Regions from separate parts of the Thauera sp. DNT-1 genome, predicted to be linked through region 2. Evidence: predicted binding sites of a transcription regulator. Region 2 holds the regulator's gene; each other region holds the start of a gene.
The links. The regulator FNR, encoded in region 2, switches genes on or off when oxygen is low (the NO sensors DNR and NnrR bind a similar motif). The targets are predictions, from matches to a motif close to TTGANCTAGNTCAA.
Positions count from the first base shown of each region.

Region 1: napF (ferredoxin-type protein NapF) is a predicted target of FNR. The motif match lies at 7,653-7,666, and genes of this name have one in related genera.
Region 3: ubiU (ubiquinone anaerobic biosynthesis protein UbiU) is a predicted target of FNR. The motif match lies at 3,128-3,141, and genes of this name have one in related genera.

Region 1 is NZ_AP043752.1:2,496,985-2,506,800, forward strand. Features, by position in the region: gene ccmB (heme exporter protein CcmB) at 1-535, opposite strand, end outside; gene ccmA (cytochrome c biogenesis heme-transporting ATPase CcmA) at 529-1,155, opposite strand; gene ACZ5PP_RS11545 (NapC/NirT family cytochrome c) at 1,274-1,894, opposite strand; gene ACZ5PP_RS11550 (nitrate reductase cytochrome c-type subunit) at 1,918-2,370, opposite strand; gene napH (quinol dehydrogenase ferredoxin subunit NapH) at 2,367-3,302, opposite strand; gene napG (ferredoxin-type protein NapG) at 3,299-4,192, opposite strand; gene napA (nitrate reductase catalytic subunit NapA) at 4,261-6,807, opposite strand; gene ACZ5PP_RS11570 (chaperone NapD) at 6,809-7,063, opposite strand; gene napF (ferredoxin-type protein NapF) at 7,060-7,596, opposite strand; gene narL (two-component system response regulator NarL) at 7,722-8,366, opposite strand; gene ACZ5PP_RS11585 (histidine kinase) at 8,363-9,816, opposite strand, start outside.
Region 2 is NZ_AP043752.1:4,065,716-4,075,531, reverse strand. Features, by position in the region: gene ACZ5PP_RS18830 (GlcG/HbpS family heme-binding protein) at 1-70, shown strand, start outside; gene pyk (pyruvate kinase) at 88-1,506, shown strand; gene ACZ5PP_RS18820 (arsenic resistance protein) at 1,634-2,617, opposite strand; gene ppa (inorganic diphosphatase) at 3,081-3,608, opposite strand; gene ACZ5PP_RS18810 (heavy-metal-associated domain-containing protein) at 3,699-3,908, opposite strand; gene ACZ5PP_RS18805 (sulfite exporter TauE/SafE family protein) at 3,955-4,665, opposite strand; gene hemN (oxygen-independent coproporphyrinogen III oxidase) at 4,737-6,128, opposite strand; gene fnr (fumarate/nitrate reduction transcriptional regulator Fnr) at 6,269-7,009, shown strand; gene ACZ5PP_RS18790 (SirB2 family protein) at 7,046-7,426, opposite strand; gene ACZ5PP_RS18785 (Crp/Fnr family transcriptional regulator) at 7,509-8,192, shown strand; gene ACZ5PP_RS18780 (MBL fold metallo-hydrolase RNA specificity domain-containing protein) at 8,234-9,643, opposite strand; gene ACZ5PP_RS18775 (universal stress protein) at 9,779-9,816, shown strand, end outside.
Region 3 is NZ_AP043752.1:3,387,508-3,397,323, forward strand. Features, by position in the region: gene thiL (thiamine-phosphate kinase) at 1-341, opposite strand, end outside; gene ubiT (ubiquinone anaerobic biosynthesis accessory factor UbiT) at 462-998, opposite strand; gene ACZ5PP_RS15655 (U32 family peptidase) at 1,035-1,931, opposite strand; gene ubiU (ubiquinone anaerobic biosynthesis protein UbiU) at 2,050-3,066, opposite strand; gene ACZ5PP_RS15665 (high affinity choline transporter 1) at 3,193-4,653, opposite strand; gene ubiB (ubiquinone biosynthesis regulatory protein kinase UbiB) at 4,820-6,349, opposite strand; gene argS (arginine--tRNA ligase) at 6,510-8,273, shown strand; gene ACZ5PP_RS15680 (SPOR domain-containing protein) at 8,290-8,958, shown strand; gene ACZ5PP_RS15685 (thiol:disulfide interchange protein DsbA/DsbL) at 9,032-9,658, shown strand; gene ACZ5PP_RS15690 (PilZ domain-containing protein) at 9,661-9,816, shown strand, end outside.

The sequences.
Region 1 (9,816 bases), 1.6 Mb from region 2:
CACCGAAGATCAGCACCGGGACGAACAGCGGCAGCACCAGCAGGGCCAGCAGCATGCCACCGCCGCGCAGCCCGAGGGTCAGCGCCGCGCCGACCCCACCGAGCAGCGCGAGGATGGGCGTGCCGAGCAGCAAACTTAGTATCAGCACGGGCAGCCCGCCTTGTTCGAGGTCAAGCAGCAGACCCATGGCCGGCGCCACCGCCACCACCGGCAGGCCGGTGCTGAGCCAGAACGCCAGCACCTTGGCCATCACCCACAGCGCAGCCGGCTCGCTAGACAGGAGAAGCTGCTCGAGAGTTCCGTCGCTGTAGTCCTGCGCGAACAGGCGATGCAGCGAAAGCAGGCAGGCGAGCAGCGCCGCGACCCACAGCACGCCGGGCGCGATCGCGCGCAGCTGGTTGGGCTCGGCGCCGACGCCGAAGGGGAACAGGCACACCACGATGATGAAGAAGGCGAGCGTGACGAGCACGTCGGCGCGCCCGCGCCAGGCCAGCAGCAGGTCGCGCCGCAGCACGGCGAGGAAGGTGCTCAGCATGCGAAGACTCCGACGTCGAGCACCTCGGGCGGGCGCGCGAAGGGCGCGTCCTGGTGGGTGGTGAGCATCACCATGCCGCCCGCTTCGCAGTGCTGCGAGAGCGTGGCGGCGAGATCGGCGACCGCACGCACGTCGAGCGCGGTGAAGGGCTCGTCGAGCACCCACAGCGGGCGCGCGTTCGACAGGAACAGCCGCGCCAGGCCGACGCGGCGGCGCTGGCCCTGCGACAGCACGCGCGCCGGCAGGTCGAGCTGGTCGGCGAGGCCGATGCGCTGCAGGGCCTGCACGCAGTCCTCCGCGTCGACCGCGTCGCCGGCGGCAGCGCAGGCGAAACGCAGGTTCTCCAGCGGGCTGAGGAGGTCATTGAGCGCGGCGGCGTGGCCGAGGTAGAGCAGGTCGCCGTGGAAGGCCTCGCGCGCGCGCCGGATCGACTCGCCGCGCCAGCGGATCTCGCCGGCCTCGGGCAGCGCCAGCCCGGTGACCAGGCGCAGCAGGCTGGTCTTGCCGACCCCGTTGGGCCCGGCGACGCGCAGCAGGCCACCCGCCTGGAGGCGGAAGGCGAGGTCGCGGAACAGCAGGCGATCGCCTTTCAGGCAGGCGAGACTTTCGACTTCGAGCATGGGGACGGATTGGAACACAGGCGGCCCGGGATGCGCCATCCCGGCACACACCGGAAAGGCGCGCCCCGCGGCGCACCGCTCGATGCGGCGCAGCGCGGGGCGGGGGCTGCGGCGCAGCTCAGTCCTTCTTCGCGGGCGGGTGCATCACCTCGGGAGCGACGCCTTCGCGCGGCGCGCCGATGTGCTGGTCGACCGGCGGCAGCGAGTGCGCGATGCCCTTGTGGCAGTCGATGCAGGTCTTGCCCTCGGCGAAGCCGGCCTGGTGCATCTGGTTGGAGCGACGGCCCTGCACCGAGTAGTCGAAATACTCGTAGTTGTGGCAGTTGCGGCACTCCTGCGAGTTGTTCGCCTTCATGCGGTTCCACTCGTTCTGCGCCAGGCGCAGGCGCTCGGCGGCGAACTTCTCCGGCGTGTCGATGGTGCCCATCACCTTGCCGTAGAGCTCGCGCGAGGCCTTGATCTTGCGGATCATCTTCGGGCCCCACTCCTTGGGCACGTGGCAGTCCGGGCAGGTCGCGCGCACCCCGGTGCGGTTCTGGTAGTGGATGGTGTTGCGATACTCCTTGAAGACGTTCTGCTCCATCTCATGACAGGAAATGCAGAACTTCTCCGTGTTGGTCATCTCCAGGGCCCAGTTGAAGCCCCCCCAGAACACCACGCCCGCGGCGACGAGCAGGACGATGGCGCCCCAGCCCGCACCGCGGATGCGCTGCATCAGGCTCTTGTTGTTGTCGGTCATGTCGATCCCCGTGTGTCGATTCTTCAGCGCAGGCCTTCCGCGCGCTGGAACTTGTTGCCGACCAGCGGCTTGGCGTCGGTCTGGGGCACATGGCACTGCATGCAGAAATAGCGGCGCGGCGAGATGTTCGACAGTTCGCCGCCGTCACGATCCTTGAAGTGGGTCAGGCTGACCTTGGTGGCGCCCGACTCCTTGTAGCGGCTCCAGGCGTGGCAGTCCATGCACTTGTTGAAGTTGATCGTGACCTCGTAGCCCTCCACCTTGTGCGGGATCAGCGGCGGTTGCTGCACGTAGTCGCGCTCGATCGGCGCCTGGTCGGGAATCGGCTTGTAGTTGCCGACCTGCAGCTCCTGCTCGGCCACGTCGGCGCCGCGAATGCTCTTCACCGCCTGCGCCATCGCCGCGGGCGGCACCATGGCACCGAAGCCGACAGCGGCGACGAGCGCGAGCACCAGATTTCGGGTTTGTTTGTTCATGACTCGCTCCTGTTGAATCGGGTCGTAATGCGGAAAACGTCCTTGCCGCACACATCCACGCAGCGTCCGCAGGTGGTGCAGTCGGCATCCAGAATGAGGGGGTGGTCCTGGCCTACGCCCTTGAGCGCGGGCCGGATGACCTGGGGCTCGGGGCAGACGGCGAAGCAGTCCATGCAGTCGTTGCACGCGCTGCGCTTGGCGGCCGAGACCTTGACGACGGCGGCGCGTCCGAGCAGGGCGTAGAAGGCGCCTTGCGGGCACAGGTGGCCACACCAGCCGCGCGGGGCGATGAGCAGGTCGTAGAAGAAGATGCCGCCGACGATGCCCCAGGCCAGTCCGAAACCGAAGATCAGGCCGCGGTGGAACATCGACACCGGATTCACCCACTCCCACGCCAGCGAGCCGGTCGCCGCCGCGATGACCAGCACGAAGCCGAGCAGCCAGTAGCGCGTGCTGCCCGACGGCACCTTGCCACCCTTGAGGCCCAGCCGCCGGCGCAACCAGGCGGCGGCGTCGGTGACGAGGTTGACCGGACACACCCACGAGCAGAACAGCCGCCCACCGAAGAGCAGATAGAAGGCGAGCACGATGCCGGCGCCGAGCAGCGCCTCCCGGTAGGGCCAGTGCCCGGCGGCGAGCTGCTGCACGACCAGGAAGGGGTCGGTGAGCGGCAGCACGCCGAGGGTGAGGCTGGACGACAGGTTGCCCTTGACGATCCACCACCCCAGCCATGGCCCGACGAGGAAGAGTGCGAGGATGCCGAGCTGCGACGCGCGCCGCAGCAGCAGCCACTTGTGCGCGCGCAGCCAGCCCTTCGCCTCCACCGCCTCGCGCCCGGGACGTGCGACCACGCCGCGCATCGCGGCGCCGCGCACGCTGGTGGGCGGGACCTTGCGTTCCGGCACGCCGCCGGCGCCGAGTCGCGCGCTCATGGCTTCCACCCCGAGTCGAGACCACCGCCCGCCGGCTTCGCGGGAACGTAATCCGGCACCTGCGCGGGCGCCTGGACCGGCCCTTGCCCGGGTTCGACCCGAGTGTCACCGTAGGCCTTGCCTTCGAGGCCGCGCACCGGCAGCTCGACCTGGTCGCCGATGAGCGACTTGCCGGCGGCCTCCTTCTCTTCCCAGCCACGCAGGTAGTGTTCGGCCTTCGAGCCTTGCGCCAGCTTGATCGGCAACACCTTGATCGCCGCCTCGCCGGGCAGCACGCAGGCCTTCTCGCACTTGCCGCAGCCGGTGCAGTGCTCGGAATGCACGGTCGGCAGCAGCATCGCGTGACGGTCGGAGCGCGGGTTGTGCATGCGCTCGAGAGTGATCGCCTGGTCGATGACCGGGCACACCCGGTAGCACACGTCACAGCGCAGGCCGAGGAAGTTGAGGCAGTTCTCCTGGTCGATCAGGACCGCCAGCCCCATCTTCGCCTTGGTGATATCGACCAGCGCACGGTCGAGCGCGCCGGTCGGACAGGCCACCACGCAGGGGATGTCCTCGCACATCTCGCAGGGAATGTCGCGCGCCTCGAAGTACGGCGTGCCCGTCGCCACCCCGTCGCCGAACTCGGCCAGCTTCAGGGTCTTGTAGGGACAGTCGCGCACGCACAGGCCGCAGCGCACGCAGGCCGCGAGAAAAGCGTCTTCGGGGAGAGCGCCGGGCGGACGGATGGCCGTCGCCGGCAACGCCGACGCCTGCTTCGCGTACATCCCGGCACCGAGCGCGAGCAGACCCGCACCGCCGGCGACGCCCGCCGCATCCTTTAGGAAGCGGCGGCGCGAAGCCGGAGCGACGGGTTCAACGCGTCCGGTCGATTGCACCTTGTCGTTCATCAGCATCGCGAGCCCCGCCCTCCGCGCGTCCCCCCGGTCGGCGGGGGCCGGACTCGCGCCTCCTCTCATCAGACCTTAAGGACCTTCACCGCGCATTTCTTGTAGTCGGTCTCCTTCGAGATCGGGCAGGTGGCGTCGAGCGTGAGCTTGTTCACCAGCCGGCCTTCGTCGAAGAAGGGCACGAAGATGAGCCCGACCGGCGGCTTGTTGCGGCCGCGGGTCTCCAGGCGGGCGACGATCTCGCCGCGCCGCGACACCACCTTGACCGCCATTCCGCGCTGCAGGCCGCGCTTCTGCGCGTCCTCGGGGTGCATGAAGATCTGTGCCTCGGGCACCGAGCGGTGCAGCTCGGGCACGCGCCGGGTCATCGAGCCGGTGTGCCAGTGCTCCAGCACGCGGCCGGTACACAGCCACATGTCGAACTCGGCGTCGGGCATCTCGGGCGGATCCTGGTAGGGCAGCGCGAACACGACCGCCTTGTTGTCCTTGTGGCCGTAGAACTTCACGCCCTCGCCCGCCTTCACGTACGGGTCATAGCCCTCGCGGAAGCGCCACAGGGTCTCCTTGTTGTCCACCACCGGCCAGCGCAGGCCGCGCGCCTTGTGGTAGACGTCGAAGTCGGCGAGGTCGTGGGCGTGGCCGCGACCGAAGGCGGCGTACTCCTCGAACAAGCCCTTCTGCAGGTAGAAGCCGAGCTCCTTCGACTCGTCGTTCATGTAGCCCGGAATCGCATGCCCGTTGGCCTTCTCGACGTCGGCGAGCGGGAACTTGTTCACCTGGCCGTTGGCGTAGAGCACGTCGTACAGGGTCTTGCCGCGGTACTCGGGCTTCTTGGCGACGAGCTCCTCCGGCCACACTTCCTCGACCTTGAAGCGCTTGGCGAACTGGATGTACTGCCACAGGTCGGACTTGGCCTCGCCCGGCGCCGACACCTGCTGGCGCCAGAACTGGGTGCGGCGCTCGGCGTTGCCGAAGGCGCCTTCCTTCTCGGCCCACATCGCGCACGGCAGGATCAGGTCGGCCGACAGCGCGGAGACGGTCGGATAGACGTCGGACACCACCACGAAGGCCTCCGGGTTGCGCCAGCCCGGGTAGATCTCGTCATTGACGTTGGGGCCCGCCTGCATGTTGTTGGTGGTCGTGGTCCAGTAGCACTTGAGCTTGCCGTCCTTGAGCGCGCGGCTCTGCGCCACCGCATGCAGACCGATCTTGGGCGGGATCGTGCCCTCGGGCAGCTTCCACAATTCCTCGGTGAGCGCGCGGTGCATCGGGTTGGTGACCACCATGTCGGCCGGCAGGCGGTGGGCGAAGGTGCCGACCTCGCGCGCGGTGCCGCAGGCCGAGGGCTGACCGGTGAGCGAGAACGGGCTGTTGCCGGGCTCCGAGATCTTGCCCACGAGCAGGTGGACGTTGTAGATCATGTTGTTCACCCAGGTGCCGCGGGTGTGCTGGTTGAAGCCCATGGTCCAGAACGACACCACCTTGCGGTTCGGGTCGGCATACTGCTCGGCCATCTTGACCAGGCGATCCTCCGGCACGCCCGAAAGCTTCGACACCTTCTCGGCGGTGTACTCCGAGACGAACCTGGCGAACTCGTCGAAGCTGATGTCCTTGGCCGCGCCGGTGTCGCCCTTGGGCTTGCCCTCGGCACCCGGGTAGCCGTTGCTCGTGGCCTTGGCTTCCAGCACATGGTTCGGGCGCAGGCCGAAACCGATGTCGGTCTCGCCGATCTTGAACTTGACGTTGCGCTCGACGAAGGCCTTGTTCACCTTGCCGTTCTGGATGATGTAGTTGCAGATGTAGTTGAGGATCGCCAGGTCGGTCTGCGGCACGAAGATCATCGGGTTGTCGGCGAGCTCGTAGGAACGATGCTCGAAGGTCGACAGCACGTGCACCTGGCAGCCTTGCTTGGACAGGCGGCGGTCGGTGATGCGGCTCCACAGGATGGGGTGCATCTCCGCCATGTTCGAGCCCCACAGCACGAAGGTGTCGGCGTTCTCGATGTCGTCGTAACAGCCCATCGGCTCGTCGATGCCGAAGGTGCGCATGAAGCCGGCCACCGCCGACGCCATGCAGTGGCGCGCGTTGGGATCGAGGTTGTTGGTGCGGAAGCCGGCCTTCATCAGCTTCGAGGCGGCATAGCCCTCCCACACCGTCCACTGGCCCGAGCCGAACATGGCGACGGAGTCGGGGCCGTGCTCCTTGATCGCCTTCTTCCACTTCTGCTCCATGATGTCGAAGGCCTGCTCCCACGAGATCGGCGTGAACTCGCCGTTCTTGTCGAACTGGCCGTTCTTCATGCGCAGCAGCGGCTTGGTAAGGCGGTCCTCGCCGTACATGATCTTGGACAGGAAGTAGCCCTTGATGCAGTTCAGGCCGCGGTTGACCGGCGAGTCCGGATCACCCTGGGTGGCGACCACGCGCCCGTCCTGCACGCCCACCAGCACCGAGCAGCCGGTGCCGCAGAAGCGGCAGGCCGCCTTGTCCCAGCGCACCTTGGTGCCGCCCGCGCCGGGCTGCTGCGCCTCGGCGACGACCGGGATCCCGATGCCGGCGGTGGCGGCCGCCGCGGCGATCGCGTTGTTCTTGATGAATTCGCGTCGATTCATGCTCATGTCAGACCTCCGTCAATTCCAGACCTTCATCGGTGTATTCGTAGGCGATCGTCAGCCCCTGCACCTTGGGCAGCAGGTTCACCGCCAGGATCGAGTCGGTCACCGACCAGCCCGCGCCGTCCTCGATGGTGATGACGATGTTGCCCTTCTCGGCGGACTGCCCGTGCAACTCGACCCCGGGCACCTTCTTCAGGCCCTCGACGATCTCGGGGAAATCCGCGGGAAAGGCCCGCACGACCAGACTTGCAATATTCATGTTGCGCTCTCCGTAGGGAGGGGATTGCGCACGCGCGTGTCGATCGCACGCGTCGGGCACGGGCCGATGCAGGCGCCGCAGGCGGTGCACGCGGCGGCGTCGAGTTCGGGATGGGCGACGCCCCCGAGGCGGGGACGGAAGCGGATGGCGCCCTCGGGGCAGGCCTCGCCGCACACGCGGCATTCGACGCCGCGCGCCGCCAGGCAGGCTGCGCCGATCACGGCGACACGATCCCAGGGCGCAGCGGACGCGTCCTCGCGCCAAAGCGCGCGAGGTTCGCAGGCGGCGACGCAATCGCCGCAGAAGCTGCATTCGCCGCGGCTGAAATCGACCCCGGGGAAGCCGCCGTCCATGCGCACCAGGATGGTGGTGGGACAGGCCTCGATACAACGCTCGCAGCGCGTGCAACGCGCGACGAAGTCGTCCTCCTCCAGCGCCCAGGGCGGGCGGAGTGCGGGCTCGACTGCGCGCGTGCGTCCGAAGAGGAAGTTCCGGCGGGAACTCGCCGCGCGCGGAGATGCGGAGGAAGCCAAGGACGATCCAGCAAATTGCGCAGCCGCCATTACAGCCCAGTAGCAGCAGTCAATTATTGACCTGAGTCAACCTGCGAACTCATCTCAATACAGCCGGGCTTGCCGCGCGCCCCCTTCCCCGCCGCTCAGGCCCGCAGATGCTCCACCGCCCACACCGCGGCCTCGACGCGCGAGCGCAGCTCGAGCTTGCGCAGGATGTGCTTGACGTGGACCTTCACCGTACCCTCCGCGATGTCGAGCTCGCGCCCGATCTGCTTGTTGGGGAGCCCGGCGGCGATCTTCTCGAGGATGCGCAGCTCCTGCTCGGTGAGCCCGGCGGCGCCCGCCGATTGTGGCCGCGACTCGCCGCGCAACGCGGCGGCGAGGAGGTGGTTGAGCTGCGGGGGGATCACCACCCGCCCGGCGGCCACGGCCTGCAGCGCCTCGAGCATGGCCTCGGGCTCCATGTCCTTGAGCAGGTAGCCCTCGGCGCCGCCGCGCAAGGCGGCCACCACATCCTCGCCGGAGTCCGACACGGTGACCATCACCACGCGCGCCTCGCTGCGCGCCGCGCGCAGGCCGCGCAGCATGTCGAGCCCGTCGCCGTCGCGCATGTTGAGGTCGAGCAGGACCAGGTCGGGGCGCAGCTCGCGCGCGAGCACGAGCCCTTCTGCGCCACTGGCGGCCTCGCCGACGAGGACGAAGGCTGGAATCGTGCGCAGCAGCTGCACCAGTCCGCGTCGGAACAGCGGGTGGTCGTCCACGATCAGCACGCGACAGCTCTCGTTCATGTCTCCGTTTCCTTCTTCGCATCACCCTGCGCCATCGCCGCCATGCTCGCGTTGGCGGATCGGAAGCGCACGCACACCCGGGTACCGCTCGGCAGCGCCGGCCCGATGTCGATTTCCCCGCCCATGCTGCGCGCGCGCTCGCGCATGATCGCCAGCCCGTGGTGGTTGCGGGCATCCGCCGGCGGCGCGCCGATGCCGCAGCCGTCGTCGCGCACCTCCAGCAGCACCTCGCCATCCGCGCCGCCACGCAGCGCCACCCAGGCATGGCGTGCCGAAGCGTGGCGCACCATGTTCGACAAGGCCTCGCGCACGATCTGCAGCACATGCACCTCCTGGTTCGGGCTGAGCTGGCAGGCGCCGAGCTCCACGGCGAGCTCGACCTCCAGACCGCCGCGCGTGCCGTATTCGCGCGCCGCATCTTCCATCAGGGTGGCGAGGTCGGCCGACAGGCCGAGGCGGAAGGACACCAGCAGCTCGCGCAGCTGACGGTAGGCGGCGCTGATGCCCTCGCGCAGGTCGGCCAGGATCGGCTCCGCCTCCGCCGTGCGCGCCGGATCGGCGAGTGCGCGCTGCAACAGGCTGACCTGGATCTTCATGTAGGACAGCGCCTGCGCGAGCGAATCGTGCAGCTCGCGCGCGATCACCGAGCGCTCCTCCTGCAGTGCGAGCAGGCGCTCCTGCTCGGTGCGCCGTGCCGCGCCGAGCGCCATGCCAATGTGGCGCGACAGCGCCTCGACGAGCTGGCGCTGCCAGTCCTCGAGGCGCGCGCCGTCGGACAGCGACAGGCGCAGCATGCCGTGATGGTGCTCGCGGTCGCGCAGCGGAAAGCGCAGCAGGGTCGGCGACAGCAGCGCCAGCGCCTGCCCCTCCGAGCCGGCCCGGCAGGCCGCGCAGGCGTCCTCGCCGCGCTCGGCGCGATCCGGACAGGGCCCCATGGACGAGGCGATCACCGCCGCGGGGGCGCCGGGGCGCGGCTCGATGCAGACGAAGGAGCCCTCCAGCCCGGCGACGCGGTCGATGTCGCGCAGGGTCGCCTCGTAGGCGTCGGGCGCGCTCGGCGCCTGGTAGAGCCGGGCGATGGCGTGGTAGAGCAGCTCGAGCGAACGGTTGCTGCGCTGCAGCTCGGCGGTCTTCTCGGTGACGCGCAGCTCGAGCAGGTGATAGTGGCGGGCGAGTTCGTCGGCCATCAGGTTGAAGGCGCTGCCGACCTGGCCGAGTTCGTCCTCCCCGGTGTAGCGCACGCGCACGCCGAAATCACCGCCGGCGATGCGGCGTGCGGCGTCGAGCAGGCCACCGAGCGGGCGCAGCAGCGCCCGCTGCAGCAAGACGATCACCACCAGCACCACCCCCAGCGTCACCGCCGCGGCGAGCGCGAGGATGCGGCGCAGCTCGTCGATACGGCGCTCGTTCTCCTGGCCGAGCACCGCGACCAGGCTATCGACCTGACCGA
Region 2 (9,816 bases):
CCGCGTCGCCCGCGCCGGGGTCGACGCCCTGCTCGCACACGCCCTCCCCCACCCCCGATCCGCCGCCTGAACCGCCGAGGACCCGACATGAAACGCGAACGCAGCGCCCGCATCCTCGCCACCCTCGGGCCGGCGAGCTCCACCCGCGAACGCATCCGCGCCCTGGCCGAGGCCGGGGCGGACGTGTTCCGGCTCAACTTCAGCCACGGCAGCCACGAGGACCACGCCGAACGCTACCGCCTGATCCGCGCGGTCGAGGCCGAGATCGGCCGCCCGATCGGCGTGCTGATGGACCTGCAGGGGCCCAAGCTGCGCGTCGGCCGCTTCGCCGAGGGCAAGGTCGCCCTGGTGCCCGGCGCACGCTTCCGCCTCGACCTCGACCCCACGGCCGGCGACGCCAAGCGCGCCAACCTGCCCCACCCCGAGATCTTCGCCGCGCTGGAGGCCGGCACCGAGCTGCTGCTCGACGACGGCAAGCTGCGCCTGCGGGTGGACGCCTGCGGCGCCGACTTCGCCGACACCACCGTGCTGGTGGGCGGGACGCTGTCCGACCGCAAGGGCGTGAACGTGCCCGGCGTGGTGCTGCCGATCTCGCCGCTCACCGCCAAGGACCGCGCCGACCTCGACTTCGGCCTGGCGCTGGGCGTGGACTGGGTGGCGCTGTCCTTCGTGCAGCGCCCCGAGGATCTGCGCGAGGCGCGCGAACTCATCGGCGACCGCGCCTGGATCATGGCCAAGCTCGAGAAGCCGGCGGCGATCGACGCGCTCGACGCGATCATCGCGCTCGCCGACGGCGTCATGGTCGCGCGCGGCGACCTCGGCGTGGAGCTGCCACCGCAGCAGGTGCCGGTGCTGCAGCGCCGCATCGTGCGGGCCGCACGCGCAGCCGGCCGTCCGGTGGTGGTGGCGACGCAGATGCTGGAGTCGATGATCTCCTCGCCTGTGCCCACCCGCGCCGAGGCCTCGGACGTGGCCACCGCGATCTACGACGGCGCCGACGCGGTGATGCTGTCGGCCGAGTCGGCCTCGGGCCAGTACCCGGTGGAGGCGGTGGCCATCATGCACGGCATCGTCTGCGAGGTGGAGCGCGACCCCGCCTGGCGCGCCGGACTGGAAGCCAGCCACACGGCGGCCGCGGCGAACACCCCGGACGCGATCTGCTGCGCGCTGCGCCGCGTCGCCGGCCTGCTCGAACCGGCGGCCACGGTGGCCTACACCAGCTCGGGCTTCAGCGCCCTGCGCGCGAGCCGCGAGCGTCCGGTGGCGCCCATCCTGGCGCTGACGCCGCAGCCAGCCACCGCACGCCGGCTGGCGCTGGTGTGGGGCGTGCATGCGGTGCCCTTCGAGGAGGTGCATGACGTCGCCGAGATGGTCGAGCACGCCGCACGCGCGGCGTCGACCCTGGGCTTCGGCTGCGCCGGCGACGCGGTGGTGGTGATCGCCGGCCTGCCCTTCGGCCAACGCGGCAGCACCAACCTGCTGCACGTGGCGAGAATTCCGGGCTGAGTCGCGGGCTGAGGCGGTCGTTTGGCGCAAACCGTGTTCGCGCGTCGGAGATGCCGGCGACCCACCCGTCGCGGCGTGGAGCATGGAAACGCGGTCGGAGACGCGATCGCTCCGTCCGCGCCGCCGCTCAGCCCCCCGCCTTCGCGGGTGCGGCGGGGCCGAAGAAGCGATCGGTGAGCTTCACATACCAGGCCGCGGACTGCACCTGCAGGATGTAGGCGAGCGCGATCACCAGCGCCGCACCCGAGCTCGAGGCGCCGAACACGTTCATCGCCAGCGCGAGCGCGATCGACAGGTTGCGCATGACCGTGCCGAACACCAGCGCGATCGCGTCGCCGCGGGGCAGCAGGCTACGCGCCACCACGGTACTCACAACGTAGTTGATCGCATACAGGCACAGCAGCGGTATCAGCACCACGATCAGTTCGCCCGGCTGGGCCACGAGGTCCTTCGCCTTGAGGGCGAGCGCGACGAAGACGATGCCGAGCACGCCCAGCGTGGAGAAGGGCGGGAAGCGCGGCCCCCACTCTTTATGGTATGCGGCCTGGCCGTGGCGCGCCACCAGCCATTTCTGCGTGTAGTGCCCCGCCAGCATGGGCAGGAAGACGATGACGACGATCTGCATGAACACCGCGCCCATATCGACCGGCACCTCGGCGCCCATCAGCCAGCGCACGTAAAGCGGCGTGGCGAGCGCGCCGAGGACGAGCCCGAGCACCGTCATCTTGACCGCGGCGCCGAGGTTGCCCTTGGCAAAGCCGGTCCACGAGATCGTCATGCCGCTGGTGGGCAGCAGCGCGGCGAGCAGCAGGCCGAGCGCGTAGGCCGGCTGCTCGGGGAAGAAGGCCTTGCCGAGCGCGTAAGCGACGAAGGGGATGAGGGCGAAATTGATCGCCTGCGCGAGCGCCTGCGCCTTGAGGTCGCCGCCTTCGAGGACCTTGGAGAGCTTCAGGTTGACCATCATCGGATAGACCATCAGGAAGGTCAGCGGCACGATCAGCGACTTCAGCCAGCCGACCGGCGCGAGCAGCCCGAAGCCGAAGCCGAGCACCATCGCCATCGGGATGGCGAGGATCAGGTTCTTGTTGATCTTCATCAGCAGCGCAAGCATGGATCCCCCGTTTTCGTCATTCGCACGCGCCCTGCCAGGACGCGACCCTCCGATGACGATAGCAAGCACGATGCCAGGTCACGGCGCGTGTGGGCGTCTCCGCTCGGCCTCCTGGGGGCACGTCTGACGGCGCGCCTCTATCCCGCGCCCGGGGCACGCCGGTTTCCGTAGGAGCGGCGCAAGCCGCGAACAGGGCCACGCAGGGACCGACGCGGGCGCCCCCCGGATCACCGCCGCATTCGCGGCTTGCGCCACTCCTGCACGAGACCTCGCAGGTGGCAGCCGCTGTAGGAGAAGCGCAGGCCGCGAACCCGGCCCCTGCCCCGCGACTCGGCTGCCACATCAGCCCCCATGGCCGACAAGGCACTGCCAATCCCGTCAGTGTCACGTCAGCCGCGCCGTAAACGGCCGGGGCCCACGCATGCGTGGGCCCCGGGTCATCCGGAAACGTGCGTTCCCGGGATTACTTCTTGGCAGCCGCCAGGCCGTTCACGATCTCGGCCTTGGCATCCTCGACCGTGCCCCAGCCCAGGACCTTGACCCACTTGCCGGGCTCGAGGTCCTTGTAATGCTCGAAGAAATGCACCGTCTGCTTCATCAGCAGCTCGGGCAGGTCGTCGGTGGTCTGCACCTTGTCGTACAGCGGGGTCAGTTTCGACACCGGCACGGCAACGACCTTGGCGTCGACACCGCCGTCGTCTTCCATCTTCAGCACGCCGACCGGACGGCAGCGGATGACCACGCCAGGCTGCAGCGGGAACGGGGTCACGACCAGCACGTCGACCGGGTCGCCATCGCCGGCGATGGTGTGCGGGACGTAGCCGTAGTTCAGCGGGTAGCGCATCGAGGTGCCCATGAAGCGGTCGACGAAGACGGCGCCGCTGTCCTTGTCCACCTCGAACTTGATCGGATCGCCCTGGGCGGAGATCTCGATGATGACGTTGATGTCGTTCGGCACGTCCTTGCCGGCGCTGACCTGTTCGAAGCCCATACATCCCTCCCGTGGAAAAATTGTGCGCGGATTATAGGGGGAAACCACAATGTCTTGCACTGCGACGATGCCCCCGGCTAAGGCTGCCGATCAGGCCGGGGAATCGAAGCCCGCGCCCTCGACCGCGGCGCGCAACGCGTCGATCGACACCTTGGCCGGATCGTGGCGCACGGTGGCGGATGCGCCTTCCAGCGACACCCGCACGTCCTCCACGCCGGGCAGCGCCTTCAGCACGCCGGTGACGTTCTTCACGCAGCCGCCGCAGCTCATGCCTTCGACCTTGATCGTCGTTTCGTTCATTTATCCAGGACTCCCGATGGGTTGAAAGGGGCGTGCCGTCGCACCCTCAGGTCACGCACACCACGCCGCGCCACAGGTCGCCACCGAGCGAGGGGGCGTGGTACAGCCCGAACAGGCCGAAGCCGAGCACGAGGAGCCCGGAGGCCAGGCGCACCCTCGGGTGGCGGGTGATGTCGCGGAAGCGTTTGAAGAGCATGCCTGCCAGCAGCAGGTTGGGCAGCGTGCCCAGCCCGAAGGCCAGCATCAGGCCGGCGCCGCGTGCACCCGATCCGGTGACGAGCGCAGTGGCGAGGATGGAATAGGTGAGCCCGCAGGGGATGAAGCCCCACAGCATGCCGAGCGGCAGCGCCTGCCCGACCGAGCGCGCCGGCAGGAAGCGCCGGGTGGCGGGCTGGATGCGCCGCCACAGCAGGTGACCGACGCGCTCGATGGGCGCGAGCAGGCGGGTGAAGCCGGTGAGGTAGAGCCCGAGCGCCACCAGCATCAGGTTGGCGAGCACGTACAGCGTCATCTGCACCGGCAGCATGCCCTCGTAGAGCAGGCCGACCGAGCCGAGCAGGCCGACACAGGCACCGAGCAAGGTGTAGGTGCCGATGCGCCCGAGGTTGTAGGCCAGGTGCAGCGGCCACTGCGGCCGGCTGCCGGGCACATGCACCTGCATGCTGAGCGCGCCGACGATGCCGCCGCACATCGACACGCAGTGGGTGCCGCCGAGCAGGCCGATCAGGAAGACGGCGAGATAACCGGTTTCGGGCATGAAGAAGAAAAGGGCCCCGCGGGAAATGCGAGGCCCTCATTCTACGCTGCGGTGCGCAATCCGTGCGGCGTTCAGATCACCCGCGAGTAGCGCTGGCGCTCGCGGTCGGCGCGCAGGTAGCGGTCGAACACCATCGCGATGCCGCGCACCAGCAGGCGGCCGCCGGGCTGCACGCTGATCCAGTCGCCGTCGATCTTGACCAGCCCGGCCTTCTCCATTTCCTGCAGATCGGCGAGTTCCTCGGCGAAGTACTCGCGGAAGTTGACCAGGTAGGCGATCTCGATCGACTGCATCGAGAGCTCGAAGTGGCACATCAGCGCCTGGATGATCGCGCGCCGCAGCAGGTCGTCGGCGGTGAGCTCGATGCCGCGCAGCACCGGCAGCTCGTCGCGGTCGAGCGCGTCGTAGTACTCGTCGAGCGTCTTCACGTTCTGCGCGTACACCGGACCGATCTTGCCGATCGCCGACACCCCGAAGGCGAGCAGGTCGCATTCGGCGTGGGTGGAATAGCCCTGGAAGTTGCGGTGCAGGCGGCCCTGGCGCTGGGCGATGGTGAGCTCGTCGTCGGGCTTGGCGAAGTGGTCCATGCCGATATACACGTAGCCCGCCTCGGTGAGCCGGCGGATGCCGAGCTGCAGTAGCGCGAGCTTGGTGTCGGCCGTGGGCATGTCGCCGCTGTTGATGCGGCGCTGCGGCTTGAACAGGCCCGGCAGGTGAGCGTAGCTGTACAGCGAGATGCGGTCGGGCGAGATCTCCAGCACCTGGTCGAGCGTGCGGTCGAAGCTGGTCGGGTTCTGCCGGGGCAGGCCGTAGATCAGGTCCATGCTCACCGATTTGAAGCCGTTGGCGCGCGCGGCGTCGATGACCAGCTTGGTCTCGTCGAAGCTCTGGATACGATTGACCGCCTGCTGCACGTCCTCGGCGAAATCCTGCACGCCCACGCTCATGCGGTTGAAGCCGAGCTCGGCGAGCAGCTTCACGGTGTCGAAATCGACCTTGCGCGGGTCGACCTCGATCGAGTATTCGCCGTTGGGCACCAGCGTGAAGTGCTCGCGCACCGCCGCCATGAGCTCGCGCATCTCGTCGTGCGACAAAAAGGTCGGCGTGCCCCCGCCGAGGTGGAGCTGGGTGACCTGGCGGCTCCCCTCCAGGCAAGCGGCCTGCATCTCGATTTCTTTCGCGAGATATTTCAGGTACTTGGCCGAGCGCCCATGATCCTTGGTAATGATCTTGTTGCAGGCGCAGTAGTAGCAGATCGTGTTGCAGAAGGGGATGTGGAAGTATAATGAGAGCGGTTTGCTTACGCCGCCCACCGCCCGCTTGGCCAGCCAGGCCCGCAGCGCCTCTGCATTGAAGGCTTCGACGAAGCGGTCCGCCGTGGGATAGGACGTGTAGCGCGGCCCGTTGATGTCGAATTTGCGGATCAGTTGCGGGTCGAAGATGAGGTCGGTCTGGCTTTTCATGATCTTGCTGGCGGGCTGTCTGCCGAACAATGGCAGAAGCCTCCGTAATGTTGGTTGACTTGGGTCAACGGGTGTGATTAGCAATCCCGCCACTCCAGCGCAGGCGTCTCTAATGTCAGGAAAGCAGGATTATCGTGCAGATGAGGGCTAGCGTGCCAATTACCGTGGATGGGCTCAAATCGGCCTGTTCGCAGTGCAACCTCGTCGAGTTGTGCCTCCCCTTCGGAATGTCCGATCGTGAGCTGAGCCGGCTCGACGAACTGGTGGGCGCGCGCCGCAAGGTCAAGCGCCAGCACAATCTCTACCGCGCCGGTGACTCTTTCGAGGCGATCTACGCGATCCGCGCGGGCTCGTTCAAGACCGACGTGCTGCTCGAGGACGGTCGCGAACAGGTGACCGGCTTCCAGATGACCGGCGAGATCCTCGGTCTCGACGGCATCAGCACCGAGGCCCACAGCTGCAACGCGGTGGCGCTCGAGGACAGCGAGGTGTGCGTGATCGCCTACGACAAGCTCGAGCAGATGTCGCATGAGATCGAGGGCTTGCAACTTCAGTTCCACAAGGTCATGAGCCGCGAGATCGTGCGCGATCACGGCGTGATGATGCTGCTCGGCTCGATGCGCGCCGAAGAGCGCCTGGCCGCCTTCCTGCTGAACATGTCGCAGCGCTTCACGGCGCGCGGTTTCTCGCCGAGCGAGTTCAACCTGCGCATGACGCGCGAGGAGATCGGCTCCTACCTCGGACTCAAGCTCGAGACGGTGTCGCGCGCCTTCTCGCGCTTCCAGGAGGACGGGCTGATCGCGGTGCAGCAGAAGCACGTACACCTGCTCGACCTCGCCGGCCTCAAGCGCCTGATCCAGCACCAGCACGGCGCGCGCTGAGCACGCCGTGGCCGGGACGACCCGGGGCTCGACGGCTCAGGCGAGGTAGCCGGCGACGTTCTTGCTCAGCGCCACCGACACGATCCACGCATAGACCAGGATCGCGCCGGCGAAGGCGGCGAGCCGCACGCCACGGGTACGTCCGCGCTTGAGCGCCAACGTGCCGAGCAGGATGTAGGCGAGCAGGCCGATCACCTTCGCCGTGACCCAGCCGGCGCTGAAGGGGTATTGCCCGATCATTACCGCCAGCGTGATCGCAGACAGGAGCAGCGTGCTGTCGACGAGGTGCGGCAGGAGCCGCGTCAGGCGGTGCTGCAGCAGGGCGTTGCCGGTGAGCATCCAGATGCCGCGCAGCAGGAAGCCGGCGGCGCTCAGCACGACGCAGGTCACATGCAGGTTCTTGATCAGGTAGTACATCCACGATCCTAACGAAAGCCGGTCAGGGCGCCGCTCGACAACCGGCCGAATTGAAATTGCGTCCCCAGACGGAGAGTTCCAGATGCCCAACACGACCCCGCTCGACATCCCCTCCCTGCTGCGCCGCATCCCGCTGTTCAGCGAACTGTCGGAGGCGGACATCCAGCTGGTCGCGCGCTACACCCGCGAGCGCCAGGTCGCCCGCGGCGAAGTGCTGTTCCAGCGCGGCGACCTGCCGCACGGCTTTTACTTCGTGGTCTCCGGCCAGGTCAAGCTCGCCTTCTCGTCCTCGCAAGGCACCGAGAAGGTGGTCGAGATCATCGGCCCGATGCAGAGCTTCGGCGAGGCCGTGATGTTCATGAACCACCCCTACCCGGTCTTCGCCGAGGCCCTGAGCGAGACCGTGCTGGTGCACGTCGGCCAGGCGGTGGTGAGCGAACTCATCGACCAGGACTCCACCTTCGCGCGCAAGCTGCTCGCCGGCATGGCGATCCGCCTGCACGGGCTGATCCAGGACGTGGAGACCTACTCCTTGCGCTCGAGCACCCAGCGCGTGATCGGCTACCTGCTGCAGGTGGCCGACAACGACGCACCCTGCGAGATCGCGCTGCCGACGAGCAAGCAGGTGATCGCCTCGCGCCTCAACCTGACGCCCGAGACCCTGTCGCGCATCTTCCACGACCTCAGCGACGCCGGCCTGATCACCGTGCAGGGCAAGCGCGTGAGTCTGCACGATCCGGTACGGCTGTCGCGCTACAACGCCTGAGCGGCCCTCGCCGCCCTCCCGGTCCGCTTGCGCGCGGACGCTCACTCGAGCACGACCGGCACGCCGGGCCGCGCCGCCTCGACCCTGCTCCAGCCCAGTTCGCGCTCGACCGCCTCGACGAAGGCGGCGGAGGCGGCCGGCTCGCCGTGCGCCACGAAGGTGCGCCGCGGCGCCTCGCCGAAGCCGCGCAGCCAGTCGAGGAGTGCGGGCTGGTCGGCGTGGGCGGAGAGCCCGCCGATGGTATGGATGCGCGCACGCACCGGGATACGTTCGCCGAACAGGGTGACCTGGTGCGCACCGTCGACCAGCCGGCGGCCGAGCGTGCCGGCAGCCTGGAAGCCTGCGATGACCACTGCGCACTCGCGCCGGCCGAGGTTGTGGCGCAGGTGGTGCTTGATCCGACCGGCATCGCACATGCCGCTTGCCGAGATCACGACCAGCCCGCCCGGCACCGCATTGAGCGCCTTCGATTCCTCGACGTCCTGCACGAACCGCACACGGAAGCGTCCCGAGTTGGCCTCGGCCCAGGCGTAGAGCGCACGCGTCTCATCGTCCCAGAGGGCGGTGTGGCGCACGGTGAGCGCGGTGACCGCAGAGGCCATCGGCGAGTCGACCACGACGTCGAGCCGGGCGATGCGTCCGGCGCGCACCAGGTCGGCGAGCACGAACAGCACTTCCTGGGTACGCCCGACCGCGAACGCCGGGATGATCACGTTGCCGCCATCGACCTCGAGCGTGCGCCGCAAGGCGAGCGCGAGCTCGTCGCAGGTGGCGGCGAAGGAGCGGTGGGCGCGGTTGCCGTAGGTCGACTCGACGCACAGGTAGTCGGCCCGGGCGATCCGCACCGGGTCCCGCAGCACCGGGCGCATCGGCTGGCCAATGTCGCCCGAGGCGACCAGCCGGCGGGTGTGGCCGCGCTCGCCGACGTCGATCTCGAGGATCGCCGAACCGAGGATGTGCCCGGCGTCACGGAAGCGGCAGCGCACGCCCGGGCCGGGCTCGATCCAGTCGTCGTAGTCGGTGGGGACGAAACGGCCCAGACTGGTACGCGCCTGCTCCACGGTGTAGAGCGGGGCCACCTCCGCCCGGCGTGCCATCTTGCGCGAGCGCGTGTCGCGCAGCGCCCACTCGGCCTCCTTCTCCTGGATATGGGCGGAATCCATCAACATCACGCCGAGCAGATCGACAGTGGCCGTGGTGGCGAAGATGCGCCCTCGATATCCCAGTGCCACGAGGCGCGGCAGCAGGCCGGAGTGATCGAGATGGGCGTGGGTGAGGAGCACGAAATCGATGTCGCGCAGCTCGAAATCGAGGGCGTCGCGGTTCTTGCGGTCGGCTTCGCGCCCGCCCTGGAAAAGGCCGCAATCCACCAGAAATGCACCGCGCTCGTGATCGACCCGCAGGCAGGAGCCGGTGACCTCGCCCGCAGCGCCAAGGAAGGTGAGCATCATCGCTGGCCTCGCCGATCTTTCAGGGGTTCCCACTGTGCCCTTCGTGATCGCTCGACGGCTTGATCATGATCAATCATGGCGGACCCCATCCGCTCGCTATAATCGAAGCACGACACACCACAGGGAGCGTACGTCATGTTCAAGCACATCCTGGTACCGACCGACGGCTCGGC
Region 3 (9,816 bases), 680 kb from region 2:
AGGTCGATCGCGAAGGCGTCGGCGCAGGCGAAGAAGCCGCGCGCGAACGCAGCGATCCAGGCCTCGTCCGCCTGCGGCAGCGCGAGCGCGAGGAAGGCCCAGCGCGGCTCGGCGCCCATGGCGGCGAGGTCGGAGACGTTGACCGCGAGCGTCTTCCAGCCTAGCCCTTCCGGGTCGGTGTCGGCGAAGAAGTGGGTGCCGGCCACCAGCATGTCGGTGGACACCGCCAGCCGCATGCCGGGGCGCGGCGCGAGCAGGGCGGCGTCGTCGCCCACGGCGAGCTCGGTGTGGCGCGCGGGGCGGGTGAAGTGGCGCCGGATCAGGTCGAATTCGGAGGGCATGGCGGCAAACGTCGGGCAGCGGACCGCGAGCTTACCGCGGATGCGGACGGACGCGCTGCGGTCGATGCGCGGCGGTGGCCGGAGGGGCCGGTTCGCGGCTTGCGCCGCTCCTGCAGGGGGTCAGCCGTGGCGGCCGAGCAGCTTCGCCTTGAGGGCGTCCCAGTCCACCGCGTCGAGCGTGTTCTTGACCAGCAGGCCGAGATCGGTGTCGCCTTCCATGCGCAGGCGGCGGCTGAAGAAAAGGGTGTCGGGGTCTTCCTCGCGCAGTGCCAGCGCCATGAAGTCGCGCGTGGTGGCGGAGAGGATCAGGTCCGGTCTGGCGCCCGCGGCCGGGGTGGCACGGCGGAAGCCGCGCTCGCCGAGGGTGAAGTCGAGCGTCAGCCCGGCGTCGAGCACACGCATCTGCAGGTGGCGGCCGCTCAGCGGTTCGAGGGTGTCGCGCGGCAGGATGCGGTCGAGCGCGAGGTTGAGCGCGAGCGTGAGCACGTGGGTCGGCGGCTGCTGGGGCAGGCGCGACACCAGCTTCGCCACCGGGGCGGGCACGGTGAAGTCGGGGATGCGCAGGGTGGCGAGGCGTTCGCCGATGCGCTGGCGCAGGCTGCCGGGCAGCAAGTGCGAAGGCAGCGGCGGGCGGGGCAGGGCAGGCAGTGCGGGCATGTGCGGACTCCGGGTTTGCAGCAGGTCGGAAAGGGGTCAGGCGGCGACGTACTGTTCGACGCCGGCGCGGCCGTGCCAGAAGCCGTTGCAGGGCTCCTCGACCATCCACTCGCGGCTGGCGGCGAGCGCGTCCGCCGGACCGCGCTGCTCGTCGAGCGCGGCGCGGAAGAGTTCGACGATCTGGCGAGTGTGCGCCCCTTGCGGGCTGATGCGCAGCACCTCGGCGCTGGCGCGCACGGCGGGCAGGTCGCCGAGCAGGTTGTGCACCCGTGCAGACTGGGTCTGCACGCCGTTGAGCGTCAGGAAGGGCGCGCCCTCGCGGGTGCGCAGCGTGATCCCGTCCATGATCGACAGGCAGCGGAACTCGCAGGTGTCCTTTTGCAGGTTGAAGTGGCGGGCGGTGAAGCAGCGCGCCGAGTGCGCCAGTGGCAGGCGGCCGTAGGCGAAGACTTCGGTCTCGATCGGCCTGGCGAGCGCGGCGCGCACCTCGGCGAGCGCCGCGCCCGACATCTCGGGGGCGACCGCCCAGCGCGTCGCGCCCGAGTCGATCATGAGCTGCAGCGTCGTGGGGTTGAAGATGTTCAGCGTGGGGCCGGCGATCCAGTTGTCCACGCCGGCCTCGACGAGCAGGCGCACCGCGCCCATGTCGTTGGCCTCGACGCGGAAGTCGTGCTGCCGGACGATGCGGCGCAGGGTCTTGAGGTCGGACTCGGATTCGATCAGGGCCTGCGAGCTGATCACCACCTCCTTGCCGGCGGCGGCGAGAACCTTGCCGACCTCCAGCCAGTCGTCCAGGCGCAGTTCGTGGCGGCGCGAGCACACCGTCTCGCCGAGATAGACGCTGTCGAGCGGGGCTTCGGCCAGGTCGGCGTAGAAGTCGAGCACGCTCTGGTGGGGCCAGTAGTAGAGCAGGGGGCCGAGGGCGAGTTTCATCGGGCGGTTCTCATTCGGATGGGGGGGCTCGACGCCGCGGGCGGGCGCGCTGCGGGCGCCTGCTCCGCGCGGCGGCGATCGGATCGGGTCGGGACGGCGCGGGCGGTCGGCGCGAGGCTCACTTCCACGGGCGGTAGTAGGCGCCGAGGGTGTGGCTCTGGCCTTCGGAGACCTTGTTGAGCTCGGCCATCCACGCCGGCAGCACGCTGAAACCTGCGGCGCCGCCGCTGTTCAACTTGTCGAGCGCGGCACGCCACACCTTGGTGACCTGGGCGACGTAGGCCGGGCTGCGCTGGCGACCCTCGATCTTGATCGCGCGGATGCCGATGCGCGCGAGTTCGGGCAGCAACTCGAGCGTGTTGAGGCTGGTGGGCTCCTCGAGGGCGTAGTAGGTCTCGTCGTTGACCTCGAAGCGACCCTTGCACAGGGTGGGATAGCCGGCACGCTCGCCTTCGGAGAAGCGGTCGATGAGGATGCCGTTGAGGCGCGTCTCCATGCCGCGCGGGGTGTCTTCCCAGCGCACGTGCTTGCCCGGCGAGCAGGCGCCGTTGCAGTTGGGCGACTCGCCGGTGGCGTAGGCCGACAGTGCGCAGCGGCCCTCGACCATCACGCATAGGCCGCCGAAGCCGAACACCTCGATCTCGACTTGGGTGTTGGCGACCACGCTCTCGACCTGGGCCATCGACAGCACGCGCGGCAGCACCGCGCGCTGGATGCCGAAGCGTTCGCGGTACCAGTTGATCGCCTCGTAGCTGGTCGCCGAGCCCTGCACCGACAGGTGCAGGCGCAGCTGCGGGTGGGTCTTTGCGGCGTAGGCCATGAGCCCGGGATCGGCGAGGATCACCGCGTCAACGCCGTAGTCGGCGGCGCGGTCGATCGCCTGTGTCCAGGACGACCAGTTGTCGGTCTGGGGATAGGTGTTGAGCGCTAGCAGCACCTTGCGCTTGCGTGCGTGCGCATAGGCGACACCCTCGCGCACCTGCGCCGGATCGAAGTTGAGCCCGGAAAAGTTGCGTGCGTTGGTGGCGTCCTTGAAACCGAGATAGACGCAGTCGGCGCCGTGATCGATGGCCGTCTTGAGGGCCGGGAGGCTGCCCGCGGGGCAGACGAGTTCGATCGGGGAAGACACGGACATGGAGCGGGGTTTCCAGAGGAAAAAAACGCCGCAACCATAAACGAGACCGGCGACCGACGCGTTGATCACCATCAAACGCATCGGCCGCCGGTGCGGGCTGCACGCACCCGGGCGGGCGCGGGACGGTCAGCGATGCGTGTGGTGGGTGCCCGCCGCCGCATGGTGGCCGCCGATGTGCGGGCGGTGGTGCGGCTGCCGGCCGATCAGTCCACCCGCCAGCATGCCGAGCGCGCTCGCCGCCACGCCGTAGAGCTGGGGCTCGATGTCGCCTTCGGGGACGAAGAGCTCGAAGAGGATCCAGGTCGACAGGCCGAGGATGATCGCCAGCGCGGCGCCGAGGTTGTTGGCGCGCTTCCAGAACAGGCCGGCGGCGAGCGGCACGAAGGCGCCGGCCAGGGTGACGCGGTAGGCGTTCTCGACCATCTCGTGGATCGAGGATTCGGTGCTGGTGGCGTACCAGGTGACGAAGGCTGTGAACAGCACCACGGTGATGCGCGTGCTGAGCAGGAAGGCGCGGTCGCCCATGCCCGGGAAGAAGCCGCGCAGCACGTTCTCGGAGAAGGTCACCGAGGGGGCGAGCAGGGTGCCGGAGGCGGTCGACATGATGACCGACAGCAGCGCGCCGAAGAAGATCACCTGGGCGTAGAAGGGCATGTACTGCAGGATCAGCGTCGGCAGGATGAGCTGCGAGTCCTGCTCCATCAGGCGCTCGACCATGCCGGGATCGATGATGTTGGCGGTGTAGGCGAGGAAGAGCGGCACCGCGGCGAAGAAGAAGTAGCTCACCCCGCCGAGCGTCGTGCCCCAGATCGCGACGCGCTCGTTCCTGGAGGAATTCACGCGCTGGAACACGTCCTGCTGCGGGATAGAGCCGAGCGCCATGGTGGCGAACGCGGCGATCCAGGCGACGATCTCGACCGCGTCCAGCGCGGGCAGGAACTCGAACTTGCCTTCGGCCGCGGCCTTGGCGATCACGTTGTCGAAGCCGCCCGCCATGTCGCCGGCGATCCAGCTCACCCAGACCAGGCCGATCACGATCACGATCATCTGCACGAAGGTGGTCATCGCCACCGACCACATGCCACCGAACAGGGTATAGACGAGGACGACGCCGGCGCCGATCAGCATGCCCTGGTTCATCGTGACCGCGTCGCCCGAGAGCACGTTGAACACCAGCCCGAGCGCGGTGACCTGCGCCGCCACCCAGCCCAGGTAGGAGAGCACGATGCAGATCGACAGCACGAGTTCGGTCGTGCGGTTGTAGCGCACGCGGAAGAAATCGCCCAGCGTGAGCAGGTTCATGCGGTACAACGGGCGGGCGAAGACGAGGCCGAACAGCACCAGGCAGGCCGAGGCGCCGAGCGGGTCGGAGATCAGGCCGTGGAAGCCTTCCTCGAGGAAGGTGGCGGAGATGCCGAGCACGGTCTCGGCGCCGAACCAGGTGGCGAACACCATCGCCAGCACGACGATCATCGGCAGGTTGCGCCCTGCGGTGATGTAGTCACGCGCATTGTGCACCCGGGTGGCGGCATACAGGCCGATGCCGATGGAGACGACCAGGTAGGCGACGACAAGCCAGAGCAGCATGGTTGGGCCTTTCGTGTTGGCGCATCCGCGCGCGGTGAGCGAAAAAAGAGGGCGCGAGTGTACCAACAGAACGCCGCCGCGGGGGGCGGGATGCGCGCGCCAAGGGCTTGATCGTTCGCGCTTTATTGCATGGGCGCAACGTCGGCGTTCAATGCCGCGGCGCGCGTCAGCCGAACAGGCGGTAGAGCTCCAGGCCGAGCAGGCCCATGGCGACGGCGCCGATGAAGAGCAGCAGGCGGCCCTGGGTGCGTTGCCCGGCGGCGAGCTCTTCGAGGCGCTGCTGCTGGGCGCTCTGGTGACGGGCCGATTCGGTGAGCGCCTGATGCACCAGGCGCGGCAGCTGCGGCAGGGTGCCGGCCCAGGCCGGCGCCTCTTCCTTGACCCCGCGCACCAGCGCGCGCACGCCCATGCGCTCGTCCATCCAGCGCTCGAGGAAGGGCTTGGCGGTCTTCCACAGATCGAGCTCGGGGTCGAGCTGGCGGCCCAGACCCTCGATGTTGAGCAGGGTCTTCTGCAGCAGCACGAGCTGCGGCTGCACCTCCATCTCGAAGCGGCGCGCGGTCTGGAACAGGCGCAGCAGGGTCTTGCCGAAGGAGATGTCCTTCAAGGGCTTGTCGAAGATCGGTTCGCACACGGTGCGGATCGCCGCCTCGAACTCGTCCACCCGCGTCTTTGCCGGCACCCAGCCGGCCTCGATGTGGGCGAGCGCCACGCGCCGGTAGTCGCGCTTGAAGAAGGCGAGGAAGTTGGTCGCGAGGTAGTTCTTGTCCACCTCGTTGAGCGTGCCCATGATGCCGAAGTCGAGCGCGATGTAGCGCCCGTCCTGATGCACGAAGATGTTGCCCGGGTGCATGTCGGCGTGGAAGAAGCCGTCGCGGAAGACCTGGGTGAAGAAGATCTCCACGCCGGCACGGGAGAGTGCTTTCAAATCGGTGCCCTGGGCGAGCAGCGCCGGCGTCTGCGAGATCGGCACGCCGCGCATGCGCTCCATCACCATGACCTTGCTGCCGCACCAGTCCCAATACACCTCGGGCACGATCAGCAGCGAGGAGTCGGTGAAGTTGCGCCGCAGCTGCGAGCAGTTGGCCGCCTCGCGCATCAGGTCGAGCTCGTCGTGCAGGTACTTGCTGAACTCTGCGACCACCTCGCGTGGCTTGAGGCGGCGGCCTTCGGGCCAGATCTTCTCCAGCAGCACCGCGGCGACTTCGAGCAGGGCGAGGTCGTGCTCGATGACGCGCTCGATGCCCGGGCGCAGCACCTTGACCGCGACGTCGGTGCCGTCGGGCAGGCGCGCGAAATGCACTTGCGCCACCGAGGCCGAGGCCACCGGCGTGCGCTCGAAGTCGTCGAAGACCTCGTCGATCGGACGACCGTAGAAGCCTTCCAGCACTTCGAGCGCCTGCTCGGTCGGGAAGGGTGGGACGCGGTCCTGCAGCAGGGCGAGCTCGTCGGCGAGGTCGGGCGGCAACAGGTCGCGCCGGGTCGACAGCATCTGGCCGAACTTGACGAAGATCGGCCCGAGCGACTCCAGCGCCTGGCGCAGGCGCGCGCCGCGCGACTCGGAAAAGGTGCGCCAGAAGAAGACCTTGTGCCACACGTGCGCCAGCCGGCCACTGCTGTCGGCGTCGAGCACCATGCGGTCGAGGCCGAAGCGCAGGCTGACGGAGACGATCTTGGCGAGGCGGAAGAGGCGCACGTTAACAGGCCGGGCAGACGCAAACCGCGGACTTTAGCCCGAAAGCGCCTGCGGGGGAACGGGCGGGAGCGCACCGCAGCGCAACCTGCGCTCACATCCTCGCCGGGGCGGACCGTGCCGATCCGCTATAATCGCGCGTTTCGAATTCATTCCGAGTGCCATGAGCGCCGATCCCAAAGTCCTGCTGACCGACCTGCTCCAGACCGCGCTGAAGAGCGTGGCGCCGGAGCTGGCAGCCACCCCCATCCTGCTGGAGCGCCCCAAGCAGGCGAGCCACGGCGACTTCGCCACCAACCTCGCGCTGCAGCTCGCCAAGCCGCTCAAGCGCAACCCGCGCGAGCTCGCCGGCCTGCTGCTCGCCGAGCTGCCGCCCTCGAAGCTGGTCGCCAGGGCCGAGGTCGCGGGCGCCGGCTTCATCAACTTCACGCTCGCCTCCGACGCCAAGACCGCGGTGGTGCGCGAGGTGCTGGCCAAGGGCGCGGATTTCGGCCGCGGGGCAGGCAAGGGCATCAAGGTGCAGGTGGAGTTCGTCTCCGCCAACCCCACCGGCCCGCTCCACGTCGGCCACGGTCGCGGCGCCGCCTATGGCGCCTCGCTCTCGGACGTGCTCGCCTTCGCCGGCTACGAGGTCAGCCGCGAGTACTACGTGAACGACGCTGGCCGCCAGATGGACATCCTGGCGCTGTCGACCTGGCTGCGCTACCTCGCCTTCTTCGGCATCGAGATTCCCTTCCCGCCCAACGCCTACCAGGGCGACTACGTGGTCGACATGGGCCGCGAGATGCGCGACGCCCACCAGGACCGCTTCGCCAAGGTCACCGCCATGCAGATCCTGGCCGGGACGCCCGGCCTGCCGCCTTCCGATCGCAAGGACGACGAGGCCAAGCAACAGCGCGAGGAACACCTCGACGCGCTGATCGCCAACGCCAAGAAGCTGCTCGGCGAGGACTACCCTTGGGTGCACGGCTTCGCGCTCAACGAGCAGCTCGGCGATGGTCGCGAGGACCTGCAGGAGTTCGGCGTGCGCTTCGACAAGTGGTTCTCGGAGCAGAGCCTGTTCGACACCGGCCTGGTCGAGCGCGCGGTGATCCAGCTCGAGAAGGCCGGTCACATCTATCTCCAGGACGGCGCGAAGTGGTTCCGCTCCACCGCCTTCGGCGACGAGAAGGACCGCGTCGTGCAGCGCGAGAACGGCCTCTTCACCTACTTCGCCTCCGACATCGCCTACCACCTCAACAAGTACGAGCGCGGTTTCGACCGCATGATCGACATCTGGGGCGCCGACCACCACGGCTACATCCCGCGCGTGAAGGGCGCGATCGCCGCGCTCGGGCTCGATCCGGCCCGACTGGACGTGGCCTTGGTGCAGTTCGCGGTGCTCTACCGCGACGGCCAGAAGACCTCGATGTCCACCCGCTCGGGCGAGTTCGTCACCCTGCGCGAGCTGCGCCGCGAGGTGGGCAACGATGCCTGCCGCTTCTTCTACGTGCTGCGCAAGTCCGACCAGCACCTCGACTTCGACCTCGACCTCGCCAAGAGCCAGAGCAACGAGAATCCGGTGTATTACGTCCAGTACGCCCACGCCCGCGTGTGCTCGGTGCTCGACCAGTGGGGCGGCGAGGCCGCGGAGCTGGCCGGTGCCGACCTCGGCCTGCTGCAGAACGAGCGCGAGCTCGCGCTGTGCGCGCGTCTGGCGAGCTTCGCCGAGCTGGTGCAGGACGCCGCCGCCGGCTACGCGCCGCACCAGATCGCGTTCTACCTCAAGGATCTCGCTGCCGACTTCCATAGCTGGTACAACGCCGAGCGCATGCTGGTCGAGGACGAGGCGCTCAAGCTCGCCCGCCTCGCGCTCGCCGCGGCGGTGCGCCAGGTGCTGGTCACCGGCCTGAAGATGCTGGGCGTGTCCGCGCCCGAGTCGATGTGATGCAGGGGGGGCAATCGTGAGTCGAGATCGCGGCCCGGTCCGCAAGCCGGCGCGCGCACCGGCCAAGAGCGCCGGCGGAACGCTGATCGGCATCTTCATCGGCCTCGTCTTCGGTGCGCTGATCGCGGCTGGCGCGGCGTGGTACTTCACCCGCAGCAATCCCTTCCAGGCTGCACCGGTGGCGCCGCGCGTGCAGGCGCCGGCGGCGCAGGGGCCGGCGGCGCTGCCCGGCAAGCCGGGCGACCGCCCGGTGGCCAAGCAGGATTTCGAGTTCTACCGCATCCTGCCGCAGGGCGACAACGTGCCTTCGTCGGCGGCGCAGGTCGTGCCGGTGCCCGCGCCCCAGGTGCAGGCGCCGCCCCCGCCCGTGCCCGCGCAGCAGGCCCCGGCGCCGGTGGTCGAGGCCTCGCCGCAGCCCGCGGCGGTGACGCCGCCCGCGCCCCAGCGCAACGAGCGCATCTACCTGCAGGTGGGCTCGTTCGAGAATCCGTCCGAAGCGGACAACCTCAAGGCGCGGCTGGCGCTCTCGGGCATCCAGGCGAGCGCGCAGCGCACCCAGCTGCCCGACGGGCGCATCGTGCACCGCGTGCGCGTCGGTCCCTTCGCCAAGCCCGAGGACATGAACCCGATGCGGGCCCGCCTCTCCGATGCGGGTTTCAATGCCTCGGTGAGCCGCAACCAGTGAGCCTGGACACGCTGCGGATTGAACGTCCGTGCGCCGTCCGCGTCTCACCCAGCCTCAGTCAAAGGAGTTCCGCATGAATCGTCGTGATGCCCTCAAGCTGGCCGGCCTGGCCCTCGCCCTTCCCGCCGCCTCGGTCGTGCAGGCGAACGAGCCCTTCCAGATCATCGAGCCGGCACAGAAGGCGGACGATCCCTCGAAGATCGAGGTGCTCGAGTTCTTCCACTACGGCTGCCCGCACTGCCGCGACTTTCATCCGCTGATCACCGCGTGGAAGAAGAAGTTGCCGGCCGACGTCGCCTTCCGCGCGGTGCCGGCGGTGTGGAACAACGCCCAGCTGAGCGGTCTCGCCCGGCTGTTCTACGCCGCGCAGATCACCGGCGATCTCGCCGCGCTCGAGCCGGCGATCTTCGCCGCGGTGCAGGACGACAAGCGTCCGCTGTTCAACGAGCAGCAGGTTTCCGAGTGGGTCGCCGGCAAGGTGGGCGATGCGGCGAAGTTCGTCGAGACCTACAAGTCTTTCGGCGTGGGTTCGATGGTGCAGCGCGCCGACCAGCTCGCGCGCGCGCTGAAGATCCAGGGCGTGCCGTCCATGGTGGTCGGCGGACGCTACCTGACCTCGGCCTCGCTCACCGGCAGCCACGAGAATACGCTCAAGGTCGCCGACGAGTTGATCGCCCGCGTACGCAAGGAGCGCGGCTGAAGATGAGCGATCGTGGCGCCAGCGCCGTGCCGCAGGCGGTCGAGGCCGCCGAGCGCCGCCGCATTCAGCGCTTCCTGGCCCAGCGCCGTGGCCAGCCTTGGTTCTGGGTGATGATCGGCGACGAGCGCATTGAGCTGCGCGACATCTCGGTCGATGGT